DNA from 3 places in the Arthrobacter sp. B2I5 genome. Region 2 is predicted to be linked to each of the others. Evidence: predicted binding sites of a transcription regulator. Region 2 holds the regulator's gene; each other region holds the start of a gene.
The links. The regulator Rex, encoded in region 2, represses fermentation and respiration genes when NADH is low (regulators of the CRP and FNR family bind a similar motif). The targets are predictions, from matches to a motif close to CTTGTGAANNNNTTCACAAG.
Positions count from the first base shown of each region.

Region 1: a site for Rex is predicted at 3,898-3,917, ahead of QFZ60_RS08140 (glyceraldehyde-3-phosphate dehydrogenase). Genes of this name have one in related genera too.
Region 3: a site for Rex is predicted at 4,736-4,755, ahead of araB (ribulokinase). Genes of this name have one in related genera too.

Region 1 is NZ_JAUSYF010000001.1:1,687,346-1,695,190, forward strand. It holds gene msrA (peptide-methionine (S)-S-oxide reductase MsrA) at 1-127, opposite strand, end outside; gene QFZ60_RS08115 (Nif3-like dinuclear metal center hexameric protein) at 227-1,150, shown strand; gene QFZ60_RS08120 (zinc ribbon domain-containing protein) at 1,259-1,996, shown strand; gene QFZ60_RS08125 (YaaA family protein) at 2,076-2,840, opposite strand; RNA gene rnpB (RNase P RNA component class A) at 2,898-3,284, shown strand; gene QFZ60_RS08135 (TspO/MBR family protein) at 3,330-3,863, shown strand; gene QFZ60_RS08140 (glyceraldehyde-3-phosphate dehydrogenase) at 4,133-5,611, shown strand; gene QFZ60_RS08145 (hypothetical protein) at 5,687-5,896, shown strand; gene QFZ60_RS08150 (HNH endonuclease family protein) at 6,024-6,821, shown strand; gene def (peptide deformylase) at 6,860-7,432, opposite strand; tRNA gene QFZ60_RS08160 (tRNA-His) at 7,566-7,638, opposite strand; gene orn (oligoribonuclease) at 7,769-7,845, opposite strand, start outside.
Region 2 is NZ_JAUSYF010000001.1:585,284-593,128, reverse strand. It holds gene QFZ60_RS02780 (YceI family protein) at 1-130, shown strand, start outside; gene QFZ60_RS02775 (hypothetical protein) at 369-1,187, shown strand; gene QFZ60_RS02770 (redox-sensing transcriptional repressor Rex) at 1,254-1,958, opposite strand; gene QFZ60_RS02765 (glutaredoxin family protein) at 2,079-2,333, opposite strand; gene QFZ60_RS02760 (HAD family phosphatase) at 2,412-3,230, shown strand; gene QFZ60_RS02755 (30S ribosomal protein bS22) at 3,354-3,452, opposite strand; gene QFZ60_RS02750 (helix-turn-helix domain-containing protein) at 3,604-3,816, opposite strand; gene QFZ60_RS02745 (3-deoxy-7-phosphoheptulonate synthase) at 3,971-5,092, opposite strand; gene QFZ60_RS02740 (glycoside-pentoside-hexuronide (GPH):cation symporter) at 5,328-6,593, opposite strand; gene QFZ60_RS02735 (acetylxylan esterase) at 6,704-7,723, opposite strand; gene QFZ60_RS02730 (LUD domain-containing protein) at 7,778-7,845, opposite strand, start outside.
Region 3 is NZ_JAUSYF010000001.1:3,578,735-3,586,579, forward strand. It holds gene QFZ60_RS16615 (LacI family DNA-binding transcriptional regulator) at 1-519, opposite strand, end outside; gene araA (L-arabinose isomerase) at 568-2,088, opposite strand; gene QFZ60_RS16625 (L-ribulose-5-phosphate 4-epimerase) at 2,120-2,836, opposite strand; gene araB (ribulokinase) at 2,833-4,593, opposite strand; gene chvE (multiple monosaccharide ABC transporter substrate-binding protein) at 4,861-5,988, shown strand; gene mmsA (multiple monosaccharide ABC transporter ATP-binding protein) at 6,095-7,624, shown strand; gene mmsB (multiple monosaccharide ABC transporter permease) at 7,629-7,845, shown strand, end outside.

The sequences.
Region 1 (7,845 bases), 1.1 Mb from region 2:
AGTAGTAGTCCGGGTGGGGATCGTGCCCGCCGGTATAGCCGGACACCACCGAGGTGACGCCCCTGGTCTTCTGGTAGACGGCGTCAAGGCACCAGAAGCAGCCTCCGCCAAGAACAAAAGTTTTCATGACCTCTTCAATGGTTGACGGCCCCGGATCATTCCCCGGCGGCCGGGACCGGCGCCATAAACTGCGGCGGCCGGAAGCCGATGGGGTAAAACTAAGACTATGGAACCTGTGGACACCGACGTTACCGGCCAGGCAGAACACGACGGCAAAGCCTCCCCGGACACGCCGGCTCCGGCCGGTTCCGCGGAAGCGCCCACGTTGGCCGAACTGCTCCTGGCGGTGGAGGAATTGTGGCCGGAGTCGCTGGCGGAGAATTGGGACGAAGTAGGGCTTGTTGCAGGCCATCCGTCCGCCCCGGTGACCAAGGTGATGTTTGCGGTGGATCCCACCCTGGAAGTCATCGACGAAGCCGTGGAGTGGGGAGCGGAGCTGCTCATCACCCATCACCCCCTCCTGCTGAAGGGCGTCACGTCGGTCGCGGCAACCTCGGCGAAGGGACGCGCGGTCCACCGGCTCATCGAGTCGGGGACGGCACTGCTGACGGTGCACACCAACGGGGACTCCGCCGTCGGGGGCGTTTCCGATGTCCTGGCCGACGCCCTGGGCCTCCAAGACGTCGCGCCGCTCACGGTGGCGGCCAACGGACTGCCGGAGGAAGGCATCGGCCGGGTGGGCGACCTCGCGGACGCCATGAGCCTGGGTGACTTCGCCGCCCGGGTCTTCGGAATCCTTCCGTCCGTGGCCGGGGGAGTGCGGGTCTCCGGCGACAAGGACGGACTGGTGCGGCGCATTGCGGTCTGCGGCGGCGCCGGCGATTCCCTCTTTAATGAGGTGCGGGCCAGCAACGCGGACGTTTACGTCACCGCGGACCTTCGCCACCACCCGGCCTCCGAGGCACGCGAGGCCGCCCTGAACGGACGGCCCTATTTGGTGGATGTTTCGCACTTTGCCAGTGAATGGCTGTGGCTCCCCGCGGCCGCTGCAGCCCTGGGCAACGTCCTGGCCGACCAGGGCCATGAGGTGGAGATCCAGGTCAGCACCACCAACAGCGATCCGTGGGACTTCATCCTGACCCCCGGCTAAACGGGCGGTGGGGATGCGGCACAACGGGGGAGCAGGCCACGCGCTAGAGTCTAGGAAGCGCCGGTTCGGTGCCCGGCTGCGGCCGGAAGGGATCTAGCGGAGGTAACAGTGGCCAAGGCAGCACCGGCGGAACAGTTGAAGTTGCTCGAACTGCAGGGGCTGGATGCCCGGCTGAAGGGCCTCGCCAACCGCCGCCGCACGCTGGAAAACGATCCCCGCATCACGGACCTTGAGGCCGCCCTGTCCGTTGCCAATGGTGAACTGGGTGCAGCGAAGGTGGCTGTGCACGACGCCGAAGCCGCGCTCAAGCGCGCGGAGGCCGACGTCGAACAGGTCGCTTCACGGATCGAACGCGACGAAGCCAGGCTCAACAGCGGCACGGGCCTTTCCAAGGATCTGGTTGCGCTGCAAAAGGACATCGCCTCGCTCAACAAGCGGCGCTCCGACCTTGAAGACGTGGAACTGGAAGTCATGGAGCGGCTGGACAGCCTGCGGGAACGGCAGGCGGCCCAGCAGCAGATTGTTGACGACATCCAGGGCTCCTTCGCCACCATCAGGGCAGAGCTTGACGCTGCCCTCGCCGAGGTCGAAACCGAAGCTGCAGGCCTTCGCGCCCAGCGTGCTGAATTTGCCGCGGCCCTGGATGCGGGCATGGTGGCGGTCTACGAAAAGACCCTGGCAAAACGCGGGGTGGGTGCGGCACGGCTGTTCCACGGCACCTCCGAAGCCTCCGGCATGAAGCTCAGTCCCGGCGATCTCGCGGAGATCAAGGCCGCGGCCGCGGACGACATCGTGTTCTGCCCGGATTCGGGCGCCATCCTGGTCCGTTCCGACGAGTGGGCCTGACCCAAGTAAGTAGCGCTAAATGTCGTTTTGACGGGTCAGAACGGCACTTGGCGCTACTCAGTTGGGTGGGGATGGGTGATCAGCCCGGCAGGATAATGTTCAGGGCGTGCGGCTTGCGGGCTGTGCCCGGCACCAGTTCGGCGTCCCATTTCTCCCGGGCAGCCTTCAAAAGGTCCGACGGCGCCGCCGGGGCTTTGCCGCGCCGCGACAGCAGGTGCCGCGCCAGTTCGCCCCGGGTGTGCTTGGCAAAGTGGCTCACCACCTTGCGGACTCCACCGGCTTCGGTGAAAACGTTCACCGTCACGGTTTGTCCCGGTGGCGGCGTCCAGGCGGCCGCGTAGGTGCTGGAGCGGCAGTCCACCAGCAGGTGTCCCTGGGCCACGCCGCCCAGAGTATGCCCAAGCTGTGCCTTCCAGAATGGAGCCAGCCGGCCGACGTCGGGCAGGGCCGTGCCCATGGAAAGCCGGTAGGCGGGGACGCTGTCGCCGAAGCGAAGGGCTCCCCACAGTGCGGAAATCACCAGGACGGACGCATCCGCCTTGCGCCGCTGGGCCGGTGTCAGGCTCCGGTAGCCCAGCGCGTCGTAAAGGACGCCCGAGTAGATGCTGTGGGCCGGCGCGGCCGGTTCGGCATGCAGGCGCGTATTGCGTTCAACATCTTCACGCAGCGAGGCCCCCACACCCAGCAGGGCCAGGGCGTCCTGGTGCGCGCTGGCCGTTCCCAACGCCTCCAGGACCTTGGCGCGGTACGGGTTGAGTTCCGGGAAGCCCAGCGAGGACCAGTCGACGGCGGGCCCGCGGAGCGCAGGTGTCTTGCCTTCGGAAGGGGGAAGCAGAATCAGCACCGTCCGATCCTACCGGCGACAAAAGCGGCCTGCGGGCGCCGGTAGACTGGTCGTGGATGGGACAGCCAGACGGCCGCGCGCCACGCAAGTGACTCGAGGAACGTCCGGGCTCCGCAGGGCAGGGTGGTGGGTAACGCCCACTCGGGGTAACCCGCAGGCCAGTGCCACAGAAAACAGACCGCCTGCATGTCCGGCTTTGGCCGGCAGGGCAGGTAAGGGTGAAACGGTGGTGTAAGAGACCACCAGCTTCCCGGGTGACCGGGAAGGCTAGGTAAACCCCACCCGGAGCAAGGCCAGACAGGACACGTTCGAGGGCTGCCCGCCCGAGTGTCCGGGTAGGCCGCTGGAGGGTGCCGGCAACGGTACTCGTAGATGGATGGCCGTCGCTCCCTTTCCGGCAACGGGAGGGGAGAACAGAACCCGGCGTACCGGCTGTCCCATCCGCACACCCGGTTTGACCACGAGCCGCCGTGTTGGGGATGCTGGACCGTGCCTGTAACTCCTGATCCCCGTCGCGCGGCCCGGGCGGGCGTCCCCGGCGTCCGTTCCCAGATCATCGCACTTGGCGGGTTCCTTGCACTGTCCGGCATTGCCTGGCTTCTCGCGTCGGTTCCGATCATCCTCAATTCCAACGGCTGGTATGCCGGTTCGGCGAAAGCACCGTGGATGCCGCCGACGTGGATGTTCCGGACCACCTGGATGCTGCTGTACACCGGGGTGGCGGCAGCCGCATGGCTGGTCTGGCGCAAGGGCGGCCTGACCGGAGGCGCCCGTGCAGGGTACGTCGTCCAGCTCCTCCTCAACGCGGCGTGGCCGGCGGCCTTTTTCGCCCTGTACCCGATGCTTGGTGCTGCCGCCCTGTGGGCCGCCTTCCTGGTCATCTGCGCACTCGCCGCAACCCTTGCCTTCCTGATCCTGCGGTTCGGGCCGGTGGACGCCCTCGCCGGTTTCCTGGTGCTGCCGTACTTTTCCTGGATCGTCTTTTCCGCCAGCCTGAACCTCTATTCAGCCGTCCACAACTAAAGCCCACAACGGCAGGACTGTGCGGGTCCGCGGCCATGTGAGTGATTTCACGCAGCGCAAGCGTGTTCCCTGCAGCCGGCCAAATTAGAATGGTTCACGGACGCAGGAGTTCTACCGCCGAAAGTTGCGTCCGCAGCCGGCGGTTTTTCTTTGCACGCGATCCAGGCGCCTGGGGGCCATCCCTGCAGGCGCCGGTGCCCCTGGACATCATCAGGTGGCCTACATCCGTGTACGAGGACGTACACGGCTGAACCGAGGAAGGTATTTCTGTGAGCCAGACGTCTGATTCTTGTCTTGATACGTGGATGGGCCGGGAGGCCCTCGCCGAGGCCATGATCCCGGTGATCGGCAGGCTGTACCGCGAAAACAACGTGGTGACCAGCATCCACGGCCGGAGCCTGATCAACAAGTCCACCATGAACATCCTCAAGGCACACCGCTTTGCGCGCCGGATGAGCAAGGACGAACTGCTCCTGGAGGACACGGCGCCCCTGCTGAACACGCTGGCCAACCTCGAGCTGGGCGCTGCCGCGATCGACATCGCCCGCCTGAACCAGAAGTTCAAGGAAGAAGGCAACGGCGCCACCCTGGAGGAATTCCTCCGCGCTGAGCTCGCCGAGATCGTGGGCAAGCGGGGCGGCGATGACCGCACCAGCACCGACGTCGTACTCTATGGCTTTGGCCGCATCGGCCGGCTCCTGGCCCGCATCCTCATCGAAAAGGCCGGCGGTGGCCATGGACTGCGCCTGCGCGCCATCGTTGTGCGCCGCGGCTCCGACAACGACCTCTCCAAGCGCGCCAGCCTGCTGCGCCGCGACTCCGTCCACGGATCCTTCGAGGGCACCATCCGGATCGACGAGGACGCCAACACCATTACCGCCAACGGCGTGCAGATCCAGGTGATCTACTCGAACGACCCCGCCACGATCGACTACACCGCCTACGGCATCAACAACGCCCTGGTGGTGGACAACACCGGCCGCTGGCGCGACGCCGAGGGGCTTTCCCAGCACCTGCAGAGCAAGGGCGTGGCACGGGTCCTCCTGACCGCACCGGGCAAGGGCGAACTCAAGAACATCGTCCACGGCATCAACCACCGCGACATCAACGATTCAGACCGGATCGTCTCCGCGGCATCCTGCACCACCAACGCCATCACCCCGGTGCTGAAGGCCATCAACGACAAGTTCGGCGTGGTGCACGGGCACGTGGAAACCGTCCACTCCTTCACCAACGACCAGAACCTGATCGACAACTTCCACAAGGGTGACCGCCGCGGCCGCTCCGCAGCCCTAAACATGGTCATCACCGAAACCGGTGCCGCCAAGGCGGTGGCCAAGGCCCTGCCCGAACTGCTCGGCAAGCTGACCGGCAGCTCCATCCGCGTCCCCACCCCGGACGTATCGCTGGCCATCCTGAACCTCAGCCTGGAAAACGGCACCACCAAGGACGAGGTCAACAACTACCTGCGTGAAATGTCGCTGCACTCGGACCTCCGCAAGCAGATCGACTACATCGACTCACCGGAGGTTGTGTCCACCGACTTCGTCGGCTCCCGCCGCGCAGGTATCGTCGACGGACTCGCCACGGTCTCCACCGACAAGAACCTGGTCCTCTACGTCTGGTACGACAACGAATTCGGTTACAGCTGCCAGGTGGTGCGCGTCATGGAGGAAATGGCCGGCGTGAACCCGCCGTCGTTCCCCGCCAAGGAAAGCGCCGCCGCCCTGGCCGCCATCGCCGTCTGACCAATTCCGCAGCCGTCCCGGGAATTCCCGGCTGGTTCTCTGGAATCAGCCGGGAAACCGGACCACACTGGTGGCATGGACAACGAATCGACGCTTCAGCACGACACCACCCTCGAACACGCCCTGGACGTGGCCAAGGCAAACCATAAGGAAGCAGTCCGGCTGCTCGAACGTGCCCGCGCCGCCCATAAGGCCGGGGATGTCAGCGAGGACCGCGTGCGCCAGCTCGAGGGACTGCTGGCCATTGCCGAGGAAGACCTTCGAAGGGTTACCAGGGAGCAGTAACCCGACGGCGGTGGCCATGGACGTGTGAGACATCACTCGTCCCCAACAGTGTGGATATCAGAGGACGGGCAAGCCCTTTGTCCTAGGCTCTTGGGGTGCCTGAATTTCCCCTGCCGGCGTCAACGCCATGACCGTCAGCTGGTCCGCCTACCGACGCGCCCGCCGCCGTTCCCGCCAGGCGTGGGCGCTGCTCGTGACGGCGGCTGTATGCGTCGTCGCCGCCTTGTCCTGGTTCTTTACAGCGGGACAGTTCGCGGCCGGCGGGCCGGCGCCGGAGGGACCGACGGAGGCGCCCGTCTTCAACGCCGCCTGGATGAAACCGGTCCAGGAACCCAACCCCGTGCCGGCGGGCACAGCCCTCGCCGCCCTGGACGGCCTGGCCGTGAAGGGCCGTGCACCGAACACCGGTTACAGCCGGGAGGCCTTCGGCCAGGCGTGGCTGGACGTTGACCGGAACGGCTGCGATACCCGCAACGACATCCTTCGCAGGGACCTTGCCGACGTGGTGTTCTCCGAAGGCTCCACGTGCAAGGTGACGGCGGGCCACTTCCGGGAGCCCTATACCGGCCAGGACGTGGACTTCCGCCGCGGTTCCGAAAGCAGCCGTGCCGTCCAGATCGACCATGTGGTGGCGCTGGGTGACGCCTGGCAAAAGGGAGCCCAGGGCCTGGGGCCGAAGGAGCGCCAGAGCCTGGCCAATGATCCGCTGAACCTCATTGCGGCGGACGGGGCGGCGAACCAGCAGAAGAGTGCCGGTGACGCCGCCACCTGGCTGCCGAAGAACACTGCGCTGCGCTGCCATTACGTGGCCCGGCAGATTTCCGTGAAGGCCGCCTACGGGCTATGGGTTACGGCAGCTGAGAAGGACGCCATGAAGAAGGTGCTCGGCTCCTGCCCCGGGCAGGAAACCATCACGGCCCGCTGACGGTCCCGGCCCGGAACGGGTTCAGCGGCGGGAAGGTGTCAGTGGCCGAACGGGTCCGGGTCCACTCCCGGCATCCACGTCAGCCCCGGCACGCCCCAGCCGTTCTTCTTGGCCTGCTTCATGGCCCTGCGGGAATAGCGGTCGATCAGCCGGTTGACATACAGTTTGCCGTCCAGGTGGTCGTATTCGTGCTGGATCACCCTGGCGAACCAGCCTGTTGCCTCGAACTTGACCGGGTTTCCAAAGCCGTCAAACCCTTCCACCCGTGCCCACTCGGCCCGCTTGAGCGGATACTGCTCACCGGGGAAGGACAGGCAGCCCTCTTCCTCCTCGTCGGGGTCGGGAGCGGCGCCGGAAACCTTCGACAGGGTCAGGACAGGATTCACCAGTACGCCGCTTGGGGGAGCGTCGTCGTCGTTGGCGTACTTGTACACGAAGATCCTCTTGCCCACGCCGATCTGCGGGGCGGCGAGGCCCACACCATGGGCAGCCTCGTTGGTTTCGAACATGTCGGCAATCAGGGTGCGCAGTTCATCGTCGAAGACCTCCACCTCGGCCGCGCGCCGGTGCAGGACAGGCTCGCCCCAGATGGTGATTGGCAGAACGGTCATATCAGTTGTCCTTCAACATTTCGCGGTGTCCCCGGTATTCCTGCACGTACCCCGGTGGGGCACAAAAAAGGAGGCCGCACCGGATATCCGGTGCGGCCTCCTTTTTTGACGGCTGCATGTGCCGCCCCGTGAGGGTGAGCGACGGGGGTTGAACCCGCGACCTCCTGGACCACAACCAGGCGCTCTGCCAACTGAGCTACGCCCACCATGTGCCTCAAGGGAAATCCGCTTTACCGGCTCCCTGGAAACGCAACTCAAATAGCTTACCTGCTCGAAAGGGGTGCTTTGTCCACTTTCAGCCTTTTGAAGCAAAATTTCACGGGAACATGGCGCAGATCACTTGCCCGGCTCTTCAACCGGCCCGCCGGCGGTGATCCCCCGGGCGATCTTTTGGGCCGTGGCACTGTCGGGCC
Region 2 (7,845 bases):
CGCCGAGACCACCATCAGCCGCAAGGACTTTGGCCTCACCTGGAACGCGGTCCTGGAAGCCGGCGGCGTGCTGGTCAGCGACAAGGTTGCCATCAACCTGGAACTCGCCTTCATCGCTCCCGCAGCATAATTTCACCCCCTCAGGGGCACACCCCGGCACCAGGCCTACCCGCCTGGCGCCGGGGTCCCCTTGTTTAACGGCAACTGTTTAACGGCAACTGTTTAACGGCAACCACCTGCGCCAATAGCGGTGGAATCACCCACAACGCGGCCTGCCGGGGGTACGGTGGACTTAAGCCATGCTGGGGGGAAGGCAGAGGACCGATTCCCGGCAGCCTACCCGGATCCCAACCTGCAGAAGGAACGCCATGAGTACTCCTCCCGTCCCGCCACCCGCGCCCCAGGACCCCCATTCCGGCAACGGCCAGCCCGGGCATGACCAGTCCGGCAACCAATCCGGAGACCAGCAGCCCCGCTACGGCCAGAACGCACCCCAGTATGGCCAGAACGCCCCGCAGTACGGGCAGAACGCGCCCCAGTACGGCTCCCAGCCGCCGGCAGCGCCCCAGTACGGCCAGAATGGGCCCCAGTATGGGCAGAACCCGCCCCAGTACGGCTCCCCCTATGGCCAGAATGCGCCCCAATATGGGCAGTCGCCGTATGGCCAGTCCCCCTACGGCCAGTACCCTTCGGAGCAGCCGCAACCCGCCGGCGCCAACGGAATCCCGCAGCTGGTGAACATCTCCTTCTGGCTGCTCATCGCGTCAGCCGTCATTTTCGTCGTCGCAATGCTCACCGGCCTCAGCCAGCTGGACGACCCCGCCTACCGGCAGGCCTTTGAGCAGCAGATGGAGGCCGGCGGCGCCACCGGAGTCACCTATGACGACATCCAGGGAGTCATTGCCGGAACCCTGGTGGTGTTCGCCATCATCGGCGTGGCCCTCTACCTGCTGGTGGCCTTCTTTGTCCGGAAGGGCAAGAACTGGGCGCGCATCCTGGGCACCGTGTTCGCTGCGCTGTCAGTACTGGGCCTCTTCGGTCCCCCCAGCCTGGGCACGATCGGAACGCTCCTGGGAATCGCGGCCATCGTGCTGCTCTACCTTCCCGGGGCCGCCCCGTACTTCCGGAAGCAGCAGCCGTTCGCCAACCCGTACTCGGGCGGCTTCGGCAATCCGTACGGACGGTAGCGGTACCCGCGCTGACAGTCAGGCGGCCCGGGATGCATCGCATCCCGGGCCGCCTGCTTTAAACTGCTAGGCCGTCTGCCCAGGCGTCTGGGCCCGTTGTGCGTGGTAGGCCAGGATCTGGAGTTCGGTGGCCATGTCCACCTTGCGGAGGTTCACGCCTTCGGGAACCTGCAGCATCACGGGTGCGAAGCTCAGCACGCTGTGCACGCCTGCCGCCACCACGCGGTCGCACACCCCCTGGGCCACCGCGGCAGGAAGGGCCAGCACCACCATGTTGGCCCCCGTACGGTGCAGGACGGTTTCAAGGTCTGCCACGTCGCTGACGCGCAGCCATCCCACCTCGTTGCCCACCACCATCTGGTCGGCGTCGAAGATGGCCACCACGTCGAACCCCCGCGATTCAAAGCCGCCGTAGCGCGCCAGCGCCTTGCCCAGGTTGCCGGCGCCCACTATGGCCACTTTCCAGTCGTGGGTCAGTCCCAGGGCAGCGGCAATGTGGCGGCTGAGGTACTGCACCTCATAGCCAACACCCCTGGTCCCGTAGGACCCCACATGCGACAAGTCCTTGCGCAGTGTTGAGGAACTGACGCCTGAGGCTTCCGCCAGGGAGTCGGAGGAAACGCGCTCCACGCCCTCGGACAGCAAGGTGTTCAGGGCGCGGAGGTAAATGGTCAGCCGGGCCACGGCGGCAGGAGGTATCTGCTTGGCGATTGGGCCCGTGGCATCCGGAAGGTCCGGGACAGGCTGGGGCGTTGAACCCAGGGATGTCACCCGCACCTCCCTTGCGTCGCGTTGTGAGTCCACTCTAGGTCCCTGCCGCTCATGGCTTCAAAACCCGGGCCATCGAAAAACCGCGGCGTCCGGGCATCTGATGTCACTGCCGCCACTCCCCTACTGGGCCATGGCGCGCTGCAGCACGCGTTCCAAGCGGGCCTCGTCGATCTTCCAGAAGTCGCGCTGCACGCCGTCCACCAGCACTACGGGGATTTCCTCGGCATAACGCTCACGCAGGTCGGGCTGGTTGTCCACCTGCTCTTCGCTCCACGTCAGGCCCAATGTGGCAGTGACCCGGGCGACGGCGTCGCGCGCCTCCTCGCAAAGGTGGCAGTCAGCTTTGGTGACCAGGACGACGCGGGGTGTAGCCATGGCTTAACGGTATCGCCGTTCGTGGCGTGCCGGTGACGCCGACGGCGGCTGGCCACTGGATTGACTAGACTCGAGTCCATGCCCGAGGAGAAATACGTCGCCGTAGTCACGCGGCCGGTTGCTGCGCCGCAGCCGGGCGAGGCGGCGTTTTTCGATGTGGACAATACCTTGATGCGTGGCGCCAGCCTCTTCCATGTGGCGCGGAAGATGCACCAGCGCGGAGCCTTCACCCTGAGGCAGGCGGCTGGTATGGCCTGGCAACAGTTCAAGTTTGTGGCCCGCGGAGAGAACATGGATGACGTCCACGCCGTCCGCGACTCCGCCCTGACCCTGGCAGTGGGCATCAGCGTGGACGACATCAAGGCGCTGGGCGAAGAAGTCTACGACGAAATGATTGCGTCGCGGATCTGGCCGGGCGCCAAGGCCCTGGCCGAGCAGCACCTGAGGGTAGGCCGCCGCGTCTGGCTGGTGACGGCCACCCCCATCGAAGTGGCCACCGTGATCTCCACCCGGCTGGGACTGACCGGAGCCCTGGGAACCGTGGGCGAGGTTTCCGACGGCATGTACACGGGCAGGTTAGTGGGAGACATCCTGCACGGCTCGGCCAAGGCCGTGGCCGTCCAGGCCATCGCGGACGAGGAAGGCCTGGACCTGAAGCGCTGCTGGGCCTACAGCGATTCCTACAACGACGTTCCGCTGCTTTCGCTGGTGGGCCACCCGGTGGCCATCAACCCGGACGCCAAGCTGCGCCGCCACGCGCGTGACCACAACTGGCCGGTTTACGATTTCCGCGCCGGCCGGCGCGCCGCCACCTTTGGGCTCAAGGCGGCCACCTTCGGCGGAGCCGTTTACGGCCTTTGGAAGGGCTTCGCCCGCATCCGCGGCCCCCGCATCTAGGTAGCAGCAGATGTCGTTATGAGCCCCCATAACGACATCTGCTGCTACCTAGTTGGGCGGGGGACACAGAAATGCCCGCCGCCATGAAAGGCGACGGGCATTTCCACGCTGTTCGAAGTATGTCTACTTCTTGTTACGGCGCTGGTGACGGGTCTTGCGAAGCAGCTTGCGGTGCTTCTTCTTGGCCATACGCTTGCGACGCTTCTTAATAACTGAACCCACGAAAGTTCCTTACAAACTAGATGCAGTACCTGTCTGATGGAGAATGTCCGTGGACAGAGCTACGAACTGAACAACTGACAGATTCTTACAATGACGTAAAACGTTCCTTAACAGGGTACCGCTTATCGGGAGCGGCTCAGGACAGGCCGCCTCAGGCGGTCTCGGTGTGGCCGTCCACCACAGCACCCTTGAGGTACTGTTCAACGGCGTTTTCGGGGACCCGATAGGAGCGGCCGAAGCGCACTGCCGGCATTTCGCCGGAGTGGACCAGGCGGTAAACAGTCATTTTGGAGACTCGCATGACCTCGGCTACTTCAGCCACGGTCAGGAACTTCGCGTTGGAGAAGTTCTGTTCTGCCGACATTTCCCTATTTTCCTTTGCTGACGGATGGACAACAGTGACCCCAGGTACGTGCCAATGCGGTGTTCCGATGCTGAGCCATCCACCAACCACCTAAAAAGATACTCTAGATGTTCCTGTGGCAGATGTGAAAGTAGTGCTTCCCCTATTTCACCCCCTAATTTGACTGCCGCCGCCTCCGTGCCGATGCCGCCAGCTGCCCAAGGACGGACGCGGAAACGTCCCAGTCCATGCAGGCATCCGTGACGCTTTGCCCGTAGACCAGCTCCGACCGCCCGGCCGCATGATCCGCAACATCCAGGTTCTGCGCGCCGCCCACCAGGAAGCTTTCCAGCATCACCCCGGCCACGGCCCGCGCCGCAGCACCGCCTTCCTCCAGCTGGGCTCCGATTTCCAGGGCAACCTCGGCCTGCCGGTGGTGGCTCTTGCCGCTGTTGGCATGGCTCGCATCCACGATCAGGCGGGGGTTCAGTCCCTTGCCTGCCAGTTCAGTAGAGGCACGTTCGACGTCGGCCGCTGAGTAGTTGGGCCCCTTGCGGCCGCCGCGCAGGATCACATGGGTGTCCGGGTTTCCGGCCGTTGCCACCAGCGCCGCCCGGCCGTCGCCGTCGATCCCCAGGAAGGCTTGGGCAGCCGCCGCGGCGCCGCAGGCGTCGATGGCCACCTGAAGGCCGCCGTCGGTCCCGTTCTTGAAGCCGATGGGCATGGAGAGCCCGGACGCGAGCTGGCGATGGATCTGGCTTTCCGTGGTGCGGGCGCCGATGGCACCCCAGGAGATCAGGTCCGCCATGTACTGGGGGCTGATGGGCTCCAGGAATTCGGTGGCGGTGGGCAGGCCCAGCGCGGTGACCTGCTGCAGGAACTGCCGGGCGGTCCGGAGGCCCGTGACCATGTCGTGGCTGCCGTCAAGCCGCGGATCGTTGATCAGGCCCTTCCAGCCCACGGTGGTGCGCGGCTTTTCGAAGTAGGTCCGCATCACGATCAGCAGGTCTTCCCGGTGCTTCTCCGCCTGGCTGACCAGCCGCCGGGCGTATTCCAGGCCCGCTTTGGGGTCGTGGATGGAGCAAGGGCCAACGATGACCAGCAGGCGGTCATCCACGCCGTCCATGATGGCGCGCACTTCGTCGCGTCCGCGTTCAACGACGGCGGCCGCCCGGGCGTCCAGGGGCAGTTCCGCGAGGAGGTCGGACGGAGCGGGCAGCGGAGTGAATTCGCTGACGCGCAGGTTCGAGGTGGACGTGGTGTCGCTGGCGGTTGCTGCGGCTGTTGCGGTGCTCATGTTCGGGGTCCTGTTCCAGATGGGAAGCGGGCCCGGATTTCAGAACCCGCCGGAGAAACGGCGAAGGGCAGAGAATGATCTCTGCCCTGTTGGCTCTGAAGGAATGCTGGATGCGTGTCAGTTAGACGCGGGCCCCTCCAGAGCCAACGAAAAATACGCATACCAACGGTTAGTCATGGAAAAGACCATAAGCCCGGGCCGCCGCGGGCGCAAAATCAATGTCCGTCACATTCCGTTACCGCCGGCTTTGGAGTCCGGCCACCAGTTCTGCGTGCTTCCGGTCAGTCAGGCGGTACCAGTACATGATGCCGACCGCTGCCAGCACCAGGACGGCGGGCAGCAGTCCTGCGGCGGCCCGGACGGCCATGACCGCCGGGGCGGCCTGCTCCGCCAGGGACGAGGAATACCCGCCCCACGCCAACGCGAAGGCCACCAGCCCGCCGCCGAAGCCCATGCCCAGTTTCCGGGTTGCCGCCAGGAGCGCATAGTTGATGCCCTGGACCCTGACACCCGTCTTCCATTCGCCGTATTCCACCGTGTCCGCGATCAGGGCCCAGGTGAGGATGCTGACCGTTGCGGCGGACAACTGCGCCACGACCATTCCGGCCACTGCCGGCCAGGGCACTCCCGCGGGCGCCAGGAAAACCACCATCCCGCCTGCGGTGCCCAGCAGGCAGCCCACGGTGAAGACAGCCTTCTTGCCCCACCGGGCCACCGGGCGCGGCATCACGACGGCCAGCGCCAAGGTGATCACCACCTGCGTTGCCGCCAGTAGCGGAAAGAGATCCACCCGGCCAAGGACGTCACGCAGGTAGTAGAACTGGGCGGCCACGGTGGCGGAGTTGCCCGTCACCAACAGCACGGAGCTGAGGCACAGGACCACCAGGGGCGAGTTGACCTTGAGCGCCTCCGCGGTCTGGCGCCAACTGATCCTGGGGACGCTGCCGGCCACCTGTTCCCGGCATGCGATCCCCGTGAATACGTAGAGCGCGGAACCAATCACCGCGAAGGCCAGCGTCAGCACGGTGAAGATCTGCTGGATATCCCCGCCCCTGCCCAGGAGCGGGGCCACGAAGAACCCGAGCACTGCCCCCGTGGACAGCCCGCCGATGGTCCGGGCGCCGGCCAGCCTGGCCCGTTCCCGGGGGTCCTGGGTCATGGCCCCCACCAGGCAGCTGTAGGGAACGTTCACCAGGCTGTAGGCAAGGCAGACCAGGCCGTACGTGCAGTAGGCGTACAGGAGTTTCAGCGCTGGTTCGACGTCGGGCACATGGAACACGGCAATCCCGAGCACCAGCGGAACAAAGCCGAAGACCAGGAAGGGCCGGAACTTTCCCCAGCGGGGGCTGTGGAAACGGTCCACGATCCGGCCCGCAGCAATGTCCGTGAAGGCATTGAACACCCGCGCCACCACCAGGAGCGTGCCGGCAGCGGCGGCGCCAATGCCGGCAACATCCGTGTAGTAAACCAGCAGGAACATGTTGGCGGTACTGATGATCATGCTGTTCGCCGCGTCGCCGGCGCCGTACCCCACCACCGCGGCCCCTGTTGAGTCGCTTCATTTCTCCTTGCCTCAGGGTGAGAAACCGTTTTCTCTCCCCTGCAAGAAACCTACCCCAAAATCTTGCGGAGAAACACCAGCTGCCGGATCCAGTGGTGTTCCTGGCCGCCCTCGTGGTTGTTGAACCGGTACACCTCGATCTCCTTCTCCGCCCCGCCGGCGGAGGACGCGGACATGCCGGAGCCGTAGGCGTTGAAGCTGGCGAAGACGGTGGACGCCGGGCAGATGTCGTCCATCAGCGCCGCTGAGTACAGTGCGGGCGCGGTGGCGGAGCGCGCCAGGTTCACACCGTCGAAGTAGGCGAGGACGGCAAGCGTGGACTCGTAGCTGTCCCTGTGCCGTGCCAGGAACTGGGCGATTTCCGGGTAGGGCCCGCGCGGGGTGATGTCAATGGCGCGGGGGAAGTCCTGCAGGAAGGGGACGTCGGGCAGCGCGGCGATGACGCCGTCGAGCCTTCCTGCGGTTAGCCCTGCCGCGGCCACCACCAGCCCGCCGCCCTGGCTGACTCCTGCCAGCACCACCTTGGACGGATCGACGGCGGGGTGGGCCTGGGCGGCCTCCACCGCGCGGAAGGCATCCACATAGACCCGGCGGTAGTAATAGTCCTCCCGGCTGGCGATGCCCCGGGTCATCAGGCCGGCATGGGCAACATCGCCGGCAGAGGGGTGGGGGTCCGCCGTGTGCCCCAGCGTGCCGCCGTACCCCTGGCCGCGCGTGTCCATGATGAAATGCGCGTACCCGGCCTGCGCCCAGCGGGTGTCCTGGTTGACCAGGCCGCGGCCGCCGGAATAGCCGATGTAGTTCACCACCACCGGAAGCCGCGCGCCGGCGTCCCGGTGGGCGGGAAGGTGCAGCCAGCCTTTAACAGGTGCGCCGCCGAAGCCGGCGAAGGTGACGTCAAAGGTGTCGATCACGGTGAGGTAGTTCTCCACCGGCTCAAAGTGCGCGTCCAGCGGGAAGGCACGCGCCTCCGCAAGGGTGGCATCCCAGAATGCGGCCAGGTCCTCGGGCGGAGTGACGGCCGAGGTGTAGCTGCGCAGCTGGTCAAGGGGCAGGTCGAAGAGGGGCATCGTTGTCCTTCGGCTTTCAGTTGTTCGTAGGCCTCGCGGGGAGTTCCTCTATTTCTAGCGCACGCACCCCTGGCGCACGACGATGACATCCAGGCGCCTGGGCCCGTGCACTCCCTCGACGC
Region 3 (7,845 bases), 3.0 Mb from region 2:
TTCGGCTCCGCGGCGCTGGTCCACCCTGACGCCGCCAACTGCGTCATTCCCCTCCGGTCCCACGGCCACCACCGGCACGCCGATGGGAAGTTCGGCCAGCGCGGCCAGCGTCTGAAGGTGCGGAACGATCACCACGATGCCGTCCACCGACTGGTCCAGGAAGTGCCTGACGGCGTCCAGGATGGTGTCCCGGCTGACCTCCCGCAAGGCAGCGACGCTGACGAAATACCCTGCGTCCCGCGCAGCGCGTTCCACTCCCAGCAGCGTATTGGCGGGCCCATACTGGGAAAGTTCGCTGCCCAGAACGCCGATGGTCTGCGAGCGCCGGGTGACCAGGCTCCGGGCGGCGGTGTTGCGGCGGTAGCCCAGCCGGGCAATCGCCGCTTCCACCCTTTCCCGTGTCCCGGCGCTCACGTTGGGGTGGCTGTTGACCACGCGTGACACCGTCTGGTGTGAGACCCCGGCCAGCTCCGCCACGTCCTCAAGCCTCGGCAGCCGTACCGGCTTGCCGGGCGTCACGAGGTTCTTGCCATTGGCGGGTGCCAGGAGCTCAGCCGTGCCACGGAATCAGATCCCGCCGGCGAGTTTGTAGTAGGCGGCGTTCCAGTTCAGGTCCTTCTTGAACTGCCGGATGGTGGTGCCCTCGTCAATCGTGAGCAGCTCCGTCCGGGCAATTTCCGCGAAGTCCTCGAACACGTCCATGCCCACCTGGGTGGAGAGCACGGTGTGGTGGGCAGCGCCGGCGGTGAGCCAGGCGGCGGCGGAGGTGGCGAAGTCCGGCTTGGGCTCCCAGAGGGCGCGGGCCACGGGCAGGTTGGGCAGCGGCTGGTCCAGGGGAACGACGTCCACGGCGTTGGCCACCAGGCGGAAACGGTCGCGCATGTCGGACAGGGCGACGACGACGCCCGGGGAGGCGTCGGCGTCGAACACCAGGCGAACAGGGTCCTCCTTGCCGCCGATGCCCAGCGGGTGGATCTCCAGGCGGGGCTTCGATGCCGTGAGGGAGGGGCAGACCTCCAGCATGTGGGCGCCCAGGATCTTCTCGGACCCGGGCTCCAGGTGGTAGGTGTAGTCCTCCATGAGGGAGGCGCCGCCGGGCAGGCCTGCGCCCATCACCTTGGCAGCGCGGACCAGGATGGCGGTCTTCCAGTCGCCTTCGGCGCCGAACCCGTAGCCGGCGGCCATGAGCCGCTGCACCGCCAGGCCCGGGAGCTGGCGCAGGGCACCGAGGTCCTCGAAGGAGGTGGTGAACGCGGCAGAGCCGTTGCCCTCCAGGAAGCTGCGCAGGCCCAGTTCGATCCGGGCGCCGTACCGCAGCGAATCGTGCCGTGCCGCGCCTGCGCGGAGCTCCGGCACCACGTCATAAAGGTCCTCATATTCGGCCACCAGGGCGTCGACGTCGGACTCTGCCGCGCCGTGCACGGCGTCCGCGAGCTCGTTGACGGACCAGGTGTTGACCGCGACGCCGAAGCGCAGCTCCGCTTCGGTCTTGTCGCCTTCGGTGACGGCCACGTTGCGCATGTTGTCGCCGAAGCGGGTCAGCTTCAGGGTCCGCACGGCGGCCCAGCCGGCGGCGGCGCGCTGCCAGGAACCCACTTGGCGTGCCACCTCAGGATTGGAGACGTGCCCGACGACGGTCTTTCGGGCGATGCCCAGGCGGGACTGGATGTATCCGAACTCGCGGTCGCCGTGCGCGGCCTGGTTCAGGTTCATGAAGTCGAAGTCGATGTCCGCCCACGGCAGGTCCCGGTTGGCCTGCGTGTGCAGGTGCAGCAGGGGCTTGCGCAGCAGGTCCAGGCCCTGGATCCACATCTTGGCCGGGCTGAACGTGTGCATCCAGGCGGTGACGCCGATGACGGAATCATCCGAGTTGGCCTCAAGGGCGGTGCGGCGGATGGCGTCAGAATCGGTGAGGACCGGCTTCCAGACGATCTTTACCGGGACGGCGGAACTGGCGTTGAGCTGGTTGGCGATCTCCTGCGACTGGGCGGCAACCTGTTTGAGGACTTCCTCCCCGTACAGGTGCTGGCTGCCGGTGAGGAACCAGACCTCGTAACCGTCGAGGGAGGTGTTTGCTGCGGTGCTCATGGATTCTCCTGGAAGTTATTGGGTGACGGCGTTACTGGCCGTAGACGTTCTGGTAGCGGGCGTAGAGGGAGTCGATGGAGCCCTGGTCGATGGGCAGCGGTTCACCGAGCTGCCGCGAGATGTGCACGGTGCGGGCCACTTCCTCGCACATCACGGCCGCTTTCACGGCAGACCGGGCGTCCTTGCCGATGGTGAACGGGCCGTGGTTCTGCATCAGGACCGCCGGGGAATTGGAGTTCTTCAGCGTTTCCACGATGCCGTGGCCGATCGAGTCGTCCCCGATCAGCGCGAACGGGCCCACGGGGATGGAGCCGCCGAACTCATCGCCCATCATGGTCAGCACGCACGGGATGGCCTCGCCCCGGGCAGCCCACGCGGTGGCGTAGGTGGAGTGCGTGTGCACCACCCCGCCCACGTCTGGCATGTGGCGGTACACGTAGGCGTGCGCGGCGGTGTCCGACGACGGCGACAGCGCCGGATTGCCCCAATCGACAGTGCCGCCGCCACCGACGTTGGTGCCCCGCACGGGAGTGCCGTGCAGGTCGGTGACGATCATCTGCTCGGGAGTCAGGTCCTGGTAGGAGACGCCGGAAGGCTTGATGACCATCAGGTCGGTGCCCGGCACGCGGGCCGAGACGTTGCCCGCGGTCCACACCACCAGTTCGTAGCGGGTCAGCTCAGCATGCAGCGCACACACTTCCTCGCGGACCCGGGCAATGGCCTCCAGGATCCCTGCGTCGGTGCTCATGCGGACACCTCCACTGCTGCCTCGGTTGCAGAACCGGTGCCGGCCAGGACTGTCCGGTGCGCTCTGCGTTGGATGGCCTTAAGCCGGTGCATCACGTCATTGCCGCCGCGGCCGAAGTAGTCGTGCAGTGCCTTGTACTCCTGGAACAGCTCGTCGTACGCCGCAACGTTTTCCGGGATCGGGGTGTAGACCTCGCCGGGCTCGGCGCCCATGACGGCAGCGGCTTCGCGGATGTCCGCGTACTCCCCGGCGGCAACGGCGGCGTGGATGGCCGATCCCAGGGCCGGGCCCTGCTCCGAGCCGATGGTGGACAACTGCAGGCCGGTGGCGTCAGCGTAAATCTGCATCAGGAGCCTGTTCTTCAGCAGGCCGCCGGCCACGATGAACTCCTTCACCGGCACGCCGGCGTTACGGAAAGCGTCAACAATGGTGCGGGTACCGAACGCGGTGGCTTCCAGCAGGGCCCGGTACGTATCCTCGGGCCTGGTGGCGAGGGTCTGGCCCACCACAATGCCCGAGAGTTCGTGGTCCACCAGCACAGAACGGTTGCCCGAGTGCCAGTCAAGCGCAATCAGGCCGTGCTCCCCGATGGCCTGCCGCGACGCCAGGCCGGTGAGATACTCGTGGATTCCCACTCCAGCGTCCCGGGCCGCCTGATGGTATTCCGGCGGGACGCCGTACTTGGTGTACCAGCCGAAGATGTCGCCCACGCCGGACTGCCCCGCCTCGTAACCCCACAGCCCGGGAACGATGCCGCCGTCCACAGCCCCGCACATGCCCGGTACTTCATGCAGTTCGCTGCCGTTCATGACATGGCAGGTGGAGGTGCCCATGATGGCCACCAGCTGGCCGGACTCCACTGCCTTCGCAGCCGGTGCCGTGACGTGGGCGTCAACGTTTCCCACGGCCACGGCGATGCCCTCCGGCAGGCCGGTCCAGGCCGCCGCCTCCGACGTCAGGGTGCCGGCGGCGTCGCCCAGCCGTCCGATGGTGTGCTCGAGTTTGGAGCTGACAAAGTCCTTGAAGTCCGGGTTCAGGGCGGACAGGAACTCCTCCGACGGGTACCGCCCGTCCTGGTAGATGCCCTTGTAGCCGGCCGTGCAGGCGTTGCGGACGTAACGGCCGCACAGCTGCCAGACGATCCAGTCGGCCGCCTCCACCCAGTGGTCCATTTCGGCGTAGGCGTCCGGGTCCTCTTCCAGCAGCTGCAGGCCTTTGGCGAATTCCCACTCGGAGGAGATCAGGCCCCCGTACCGCGGAAGCCAGTCTTCGCCCCGTTCGGCCGCCAGCCGGTTGATCCGGTCCGCCTGCCCCTGGGCGGCGTGGTGCCGCCAGAGCTTTACATAGGCGTGCGGGCGGTTGGCATAGCCGGGCAGTTCGTTCAGGGGCGTGCCGTCAGCCTTGACGGGCACCATGGTGCAGGCGGTGAAGTCGGTTGCAATGCCGACGACGGCGGCCGGGTCGATCCCAGCGTCCGCCAGCGCGGCTGGGACCGCGTTGCGCAGGACGTCCCGGTAGTCGTTGGGCACCTGAAGTGCCCATTCCCCGGGAAGCCGTGCCCCGTCGTCGCCCGCTACATCTTTGGGCAGGGAGCCGGTCACCACTGCATGGGGATACTCGTGGACGGCGCTGCCAAGCTCCTTGCCGTCGCGGACGCGTACCACCACGGCGCGGCCTGAGAGCGTTCCGTAGTCCACCCCAATGACGCAGTGGTCGTGGCGGGGCTCGGAACTGGAAGTGAACAACGCATCTGGCATGGGGTTGCCTCCATCCGGGAGGCAAGGGCCTCATTACCGGGTTTTGTAGGGTCAGGGTCAAGCTACGTGCTGCAGCAAGTGTGAACGCTAACAAAGCAGAAGTCAATGAAGTCGAAAGAGTTTCGGGATTTCTGGGAGGATGCTCTTGTTAGCGTTCACAAATCAGTCTATATTGAACCGACACATCAACAATGTGGCCAGGACCGGGAGCGTCGCCGCTTCCCCGTCCAACAACACTTCGCGGCAATGCTGCCGCGGAAGGAGATAATGGTGAGAATCAAAAAACTCATGGGCGCGGTGGCCCTTGTCCTCGCCCTGACCGTGGGGGCTACCGGTTGTGGCTCCCGTGGCGGAACCAGTGAATCCAGCGGCGCGGCGAAGCCGGCCGACTCGCTGGTTGGCATCTCGATGCCCACCCAGACATCCGAACGGTGGATTGCCGACGGCGCCAACGTTGAGAAGTCCCTGAAGGACCTCGGCTACAAGACGGACCTCCAGTTCGCCAATGACGACATTCCAACCCAGGTCTCGCAGATCGAAAACATGCTGACCAAGGGCGCCAAGGCCCTGATCATCGCTGCCATTGACGGCACCACGCTGACCGACGTCCTGGCAAAGGCCAAGGAACAGAACGTGAAGGTGGTTGCCTACGACCGCCTGATCAACGGCACCGCCAACGTGGACTACTACACCACCTTCGACAACTACACGGTGGGCGTCCAGCAGGCCACCTCGCTGCTGACGGGCCTGGGCCTGGTGGATGCGAGCGGCAAGAAGGTGGAGGGCAAGGGGCCCTTCAACATCGAACTTTTCGCCGGAAGCCCGGACGACAACAACGCCAACTTCTTCTGGACCGGTGCCATGGACACCCTCAAGCCGTACATGGATGCCGGCACCCTGAAGGTTCCCAGCGGCCAGACCAAGTTTGAGCAGGCGGCCATCCTTCGCTGGCAGGCACCCGTGGCACAGAAGCGCATGGAGGATATCATCACCTCCGCCTACAGCTCGGGCACCAAGCTGAACGGCGTCCTTTCGCCGTACGACGGACTGTCGATCGGCATCATTTCCGCCCTCACCAGCACCGGCGGTTACGCCAAGGGAAGCCTGCCGGTGGTCACCGGACAGGACGCCGAAAAGGGCTCCGTGAAGTCCATCATCGCCGGCGAGCAGTACTCCACCATCTTCAAGGACACCCGCCAGCTCGGCGCGCAGGCTGTCAAGATGGTTGACGCCGTCCTCAAAGGCCAGGAACCTGAAACCAACGACACCAAGACCTACAACAACAAGGTCAAGGTTGTCCCGGCATTCCTGCTGAAGTCCGTGATCATCACCAAGGACAACTACAAGAAGGAACTGATCGACTCGGGTTACTACAAGGACTCCGACGTCAAGTAGTCAACGTCCGGGGGCTGTGGCCGGACCTCCATCCGGCCACAGCCCCGCCCGCAGCCTCCTGCACCAGCAGGAAGGCCAAGCTTCGACCAGTCAGTGGGAATTGACGATGAACACACCCATTCTTCAAATGCGAGGAATCACCAAGACGTTCCCCGGCGTGAAAGCGCTGCAGGACGTCACACTGGATGTGAACCGTGGAGAGGTCCACGCCATCTGCGGTGAGAACGGAGCCGGCAAATCAACGCTCATGAAAGTGTTGTCCGGCGTCTATCCACACAACACCTTCGACGGGGAAATCCTCTTCGAAAATGACCCCTGCAATTTCTCCAGCATCTCGGACAGCGAGAAGCGGGGCATTGTGATCATCCACCAGGAACTGGCGCTGAGCCCGTTCCTCTCCATCGCCGAGAACATCTACCTTGGCAACGAACAGGCCACCAACGGGTGGGTGGACTGGCGTAAGACCAACCTGGAGGCCGCAAAGCTGCTGGCCCGCGTGGGCCTCGATGAAAACCCTGTCACCCCCGTGCAGCACATCAGCGTGGGCAAGCAGCAGCTCGTGGAAATCGCCAAGGCGCTGTCCAAGGAAGTGAAGCTGCTCATCCTGGACGAGCCAACGGCCGCCCTCAACGATGAGGATTCCGGCCACCTGCTGGACCTGATCCTCCACTTGAAGGGCCAAGGGGTCACCAGCATCATCATCAGCCACAAACTCAATGAAATCCGCAAGGTGGCCGACGCCGTCACCATCATCCGCGACGGCAAGACCATTGAGACCCTCCGGCTCGATGAAGGCCAGATCACCCAGGAACGGATCATCCGCGGCATGGTGGGCCGGGACCTGGAGAGCCTGTACCCGGACCGCGAGCCGAACATCGGCGACGAGGTCCTCCGGATCGAAGACTGGTCCGTCCGGCACCCCCAGGACCACAGCCGCATGGTGGTCAGGAACGCCAACCTCCATGTCAGGAAGGGCGAGGTGGTGGGACTTGCCGGACTGATGGGCGCCGGGCGCACCGAACTTGCCATGAGCGTCTTCGGCCGCACCTACGGCACCGCCACGTCCGGCAAGGTCTACAAGTACGGCGAGGAAATCAACACCGCCACGGTCTCGGACGCCATCAGGCATGGCATTGCCTACGCCACCGAGGACCGCAAGCATTACGGCCTGAACCTCATCGAGGACATCAAGCGCAACATCTCCCTGGCAGCGCTGCGCAAGCTTGCCAAACGCGGCTTCGTGGACAAGAACCAGGAGACCGTGGTGGCCAACGGCTACCGGAAGAGCATGAACATCAAGGCGCCCTCGGTGGCTGCCATCACCGGGAAGCTCTCCGGCGGAAACCAGCAGAAGGTGGTGCTGAGCAAGTGGATGTTCTCTGACCCCGACGTGCTCATCCTCGATGAGCCCACCCGCGGCATCGATGTCGGCGCCAAGTACGAGATCTACACGATCATCGCCAAACTCGCGGCCGAAGGAAAAGCCGTGATCGTCATTTCCTCGGAACTTCCCGAGCTCCTGGGCATCTGCGACCGCATCTACACGCTCGCCGCCGGCCACATCACCGGTGAAGTGCTCATTGCCGAGGCCACCCAGGAAACCCTGATGCACTACATGACCAAAGAGAAGGAATAGCGAAATGTCCGCCTTACGAGAATCGCTCGGATTCCTCACAAGCCGCCTGCGCCAGGTTGGCATCTTCGTTGCCCTGATCCTGATCGTCCTGCTGTTCCAGGGGCTGACCGGCGGAATCCTGCTGGAACCGCAGAACGTGACCAACCTGGTGGTCCAGAACAGCTACATCCTCATCCTGGCCATCGGCATGGTGATGGTAATCATCGCCGGGCACATCGACC